DNA from 2 places in the Shewanella sp. SG41-3 genome. Region 1 is predicted to be linked to the other one. Evidence: predicted binding sites of a transcription regulator. Region 1 holds the regulator's gene; the other holds the start of a gene.

Evidence for each region. Region 1 encodes MetJ, which represses methionine synthesis genes. Its sites were predicted from a motif close to TAGACGTCTAGACGTCTA; they were not measured.
Region 2: the regulator MetJ is predicted to act here: its motif matches at 998-1,015, upstream of metH (methionine synthase).

The regions. Positions count from the first base shown of each region.
Region 1 covers NZ_JACJFJ010000003.1:300,940-303,152, reverse strand. Annotated here, with positions in the region: gene H5164_RS07375 (sulfite exporter TauE/SafE family protein) at 1-622, opposite strand, end outside; gene metJ (met regulon transcriptional regulator MetJ) at 817-1,131, opposite strand; gene metB (cystathionine gamma-synthase) at 1,339-2,213, shown strand, end outside.
Region 2 covers NZ_JACJFJ010000002.1:321,963-324,175, reverse strand. Annotated here, with positions in the region: gene metH (methionine synthase) at 1-797, opposite strand, end outside; gene H5164_RS04695 (histidine phosphatase family protein) at 1,218-1,931, shown strand; cobalamin riboswitch at 2,053-2,189, shown strand.

The DNA.
Region 1 (2,213 bases):
CAAGGTAGCCTGCAATGACTGAGGGGAGTAATAGCAGTGATAGCCATAAATGTTTTACTTCAACTAAGCCGACAACGGCTAAAATAGCCAATGCGATTAATGAGCTAAAGACAAAAAAGGCTGATAGCGCCGCCCTAAATTGACTGGCATCTTGACCGGCAAGTAAAATGGCCATTGGTGGGCCGCCGATCGCAGCGATATTGCCAAATATGCCCGAAAATACCCCAGCGATAAATAAACTGATGCGATTGATTGGTGCGGTAAAGCGAAAGACGCTTAGGATAACGGCAATAAACACGATTGCTGCAATCACCAAGCCTAGTATGGCTTGTGGTGCAAACAGTAATAACCCTGCACCTAAAAATCCTCCTGGAACACGTCCCAGTAAGGCATATTGTAATCCATTAAACTGCAGGTGGCCGCGCTCTCTAAACAAGGTCATTGCAGAGATTGCAAAACCCATGGCAATAATAGGAACAGGAACTAATTGAGGATTAACAATATACAGTAGTGGGCTTGCTACAACGGCTAACCCAAAGCCAATTAAGCTTTGGGTTAGCGCGCCAAAAAATACAATAATTGATGCCAGTATCAAAGTGGTTGGATCGATAAATGACATCATAATTTCTCTTTAAAATATTACTGCTTATAGCAATCCACATTGAAATTGGATCTATTTTAGGCGTACAGCAACTTTGCCTTTAAAAGACTGCCTCGAATACCACGCTAATCATTTTCGCTAAAAGAGCAAACTTCAATAAGGATTGGTATCAATGGGCAGTTTTAAAGTCGGTGAGGGATTCATTAACCTGTAGGTTATTCGAGCTCTTCCCATTCGATACCCATATCATCCATTAACTTTTTCGCTTCACTTGGAATGCTATCAGGCTGATCTTTTGATAAATCACCGTCATAAGGTAATGGTTGACCTGTGTACGCGTGCAAAAATGCTTCGCATAGCAGTTCACTGTTAGTTGCATGGCGCAGATTATTTATCTGGCGACGCGTCCGCTCATCTGTCAGTACTTTTAATACTTTTAAAGGGATAGAAACCGTAATTTTTTTTACTTGTTCATTTTTTTTGCCGTGTTCGGCATATGGGCTGATATATTCGCCATTCCATTCAGTCATTAACTTACCCTTAACGATAAATACGCTGCAGATTTTAAACCGTTACAATCTCTAGTCAAATTATTGCTACTATTTAATCCCGATGCAAATAGATTTCTCGATGTTTAGACGTCTAAACGGCTATTTTGGTTGACTCGGGGAGAACTCTTCGGTAAATTTGGACGTCTAGACATCTATTGTGTGTTTGTGACTTTTTAGGAATCAATTATGACTCAGTATCAAAGTGCCACTTTGGCCGTTCGCCAGGGTATAGAAACAGACACACAACATGGTGCTATTGTGCCGCCGATTTATTTATCGACCAATTATTCATTTGATGGCCACACTAATCCTCGCGAGTTTGACTACAGCCGTTCAGGTAATCCGACGCGTTGTATATTAGGTGAGGCGATTGCAAAACTTGAGCAAGGTGTAACTGGTGTGGTGACATGTACCGGCATGGCGGCCATTACCTTAGTGACCAGTTTGTTGGGCCCAGATGATTTATTGGTTGTGCCGCACGATTGTTATGGTGGCAGTTACCGTTTATTTACTAACCTGGCCAAAAAAGGTCAATTTAAGTTATTGGTTGTTGATCAAACTGATGCGCAAGCGCTGGGCAACGCGATAGCGCAAAATCCCAAAATGGTCTGGTTAGAAACGCCATCAAATCCATTACTGCGGGTAGTCGATATTAATGCGATCAGTATCGCTTGCCATGAGGTTGGCGCGTTAGTGGCGGTTGATAACACTTTTTTGTCGCCAATATTACAACAACCTTTATTGTTGGGGGCCGATATCGTTATTCACTCAACCACCAAATACATTAATGGTCACAGTGATGTGGTCGGTGGCGCTGTGGTGGCTAAAGATGCTGAAGTGGGTGAATTATTACATTGGTGGTCAAACACCCTTGGATTAACCGGTTCTGCTTTTGATAGCTATTTAACCTTACGTGGCTTAAGAACGCTGGCAGTCCGCATTCGTGAGCATCAACGTAATGCGCAAAAAATTGTAGAATTACTCAATGCCAGTGATGTGGTTGCCAAGGTGTATTATCCAGGTCTAAAAGACCATCCGGGTCACGAAATTGCCGCAAAACA
Region 2 (2,213 bases), on a different contig from region 1:
AATTCTTCAACGTACGGGCGCAGCTCTTTAGGACCAAGGGCGCAGTTAAGGCCAATCGATAACGGCTTGATATGGCGTAAAGAGTTATAAAAGGCTTCTGTGGTTTGCCCTGTTAAGGTTCGGCCTGAGGCGTCGGTAATGGTGCCTGAGATCATAACAGGTAGGCGATCGCCGAGTTGATCGAATACTTTTTCAATCGCGAACAGGGCGGCTTTGGCGTTTAAGGTATCAAAAATGGTTTCAACCATAATGATATCGGCGCCGCCTTCAATTAAGGCGCTGGTGGATTCGACATAAGCGTCGACTAATTGGTCGAAACTGACATTACGAAACCCAGGGTCGTTAACGTCTGGACTGATAGAGCAGGTGCGGTTAGTTGGGCCTAATACGCCAGCAACATAACGTGGCAAACCCGTTTGCGCAGCCACTTCGTCGGCTGCTTGGCGGGCAATTTGGGCTCCGGCTAGGTTAATTTCGGCGGCCAGAGACTGCATATCGTAATCGGCCATGGCGATGGTGGTGGCATTAAAGGTGTTGGTTTCAATAATGTCGGCACCGTTTAACAGGTACTGGGTATGAATATCTTTAATAATTTGCGCTTGGCTGAGTACTAATAAGTCATTGTTGCCTTTAACATCGCAATGCCAATCTTTAAAACGCTCGCCACGATAATCTTCTTCTTCCAACTTATAGTCTTGGATCATGGTGCCCATGGCGCCATCTAAAATCACAATACGCTGCGCTAACAATGCATTAAGTTGTTCAAGTGTTTGACTGTAAGAAGTCGATTTCGCCATAACAGTTACCTTTTTATCACTATGTTGCTTGATACCTTAATTGAGATAAGCATACCCTTATTTTTACCAGAGTAGGGCGATAACATCATTGTTTATTACAGCTACTACAGGCAATTTTTGGTTGCTACTATAGATCAGAGCTATTGCTCATAATGATGACCTTTTATATGCTGACCTGTTAAGATAGTATTTTGGACATATAAACGTATAGACGTCCATAGTACGCGAATTTTTACCGCTAGAGCAAGGCTGATTTAAGCTCAATGAGGCGCAATTTGATTTAATTTGATTTACTCGATAGCTGGATAAGTAAGTTAACATCAGAATAGTTAATTAAATTGAGGGGGCATTTGCTCTGTGTTAGCAGTGCAAGGCACTGTTTGATAAATGTTTATGACTCTCTAACTGAGGTTTATGTCAATGAAGCGAGCCAAGATAATATTAATGCGCCATGGTGAGTGTGAAGGTGGAGGGATATTCCGCGGCCGCACCGATGTGAAGCTTACCGATATTGGTATGACGCAAATGCAGCAAGCTTTTATCGAGCAGCAATATCCGATTAGTCATGTATTTAGTTCGCCGTTGTTGCGTTGTCAGTTATTTAGCCAAGCTTTAGCACAGCAACTATCGTTACCGTTAACCACTTTATCTTCACTACAAGAAATTGATTTTGGTGTCTGGGATGGGCAATCATTTGATGCTATTTATCAGCAAAACCCACAACAATTTGATGCTTATTGGGATAACCCTTGGCTGGCACAAAATACACCAGACAAGGCAGAGTCGGTAACCGATTTTGCCGCACGAGTGGAAGCTGGCTTAATGACCGTTGTTGATGCTCTGTGGAGCTCTTTTGCGCAGACCGATAGTGCCCAAAAAAAGCCTAATGGTGACGATTGTCCCCATGCGTTAGTGGTGACTCATGGTGGCGTAATGCGCTGTTTAGTCGGATATGTACTCAATACTGGCCAATGTAGCGGATTATTCGCTAACCTAGCGATCCCCTATGCTGCTATTATGGTGCTCGATGTGTATTGGCCTGACGATGTTGATAATATTGATCGTTTTCAGCCGCCAATAAAAGATACTAAAGCCGCTAAAGTGAGTTTTACCTTACATTGGCCTAAGACTTGAGAACCACCAGAGTCGTATTATGGCGTTACTGTCATCGTCGTTATAGTCTCAATATCATGGTGTTAAAATGACTAGCTTACTATTTATTGTATTAACATCATGTCGTTAAGATGATTATCTTCAACACGATAGTTTAAAAAGTAGTGCCTTTCAAGGTATTGGGAATTGGGATAAGCCCAAACTGTACCCGCAACTGTAAATGGATCAATTAAGTATTGGTGCATAAGTCAGATACCAGCTTTGAATCGCCTCATTATTCATACCTAAGCGGGTGACTTAGGG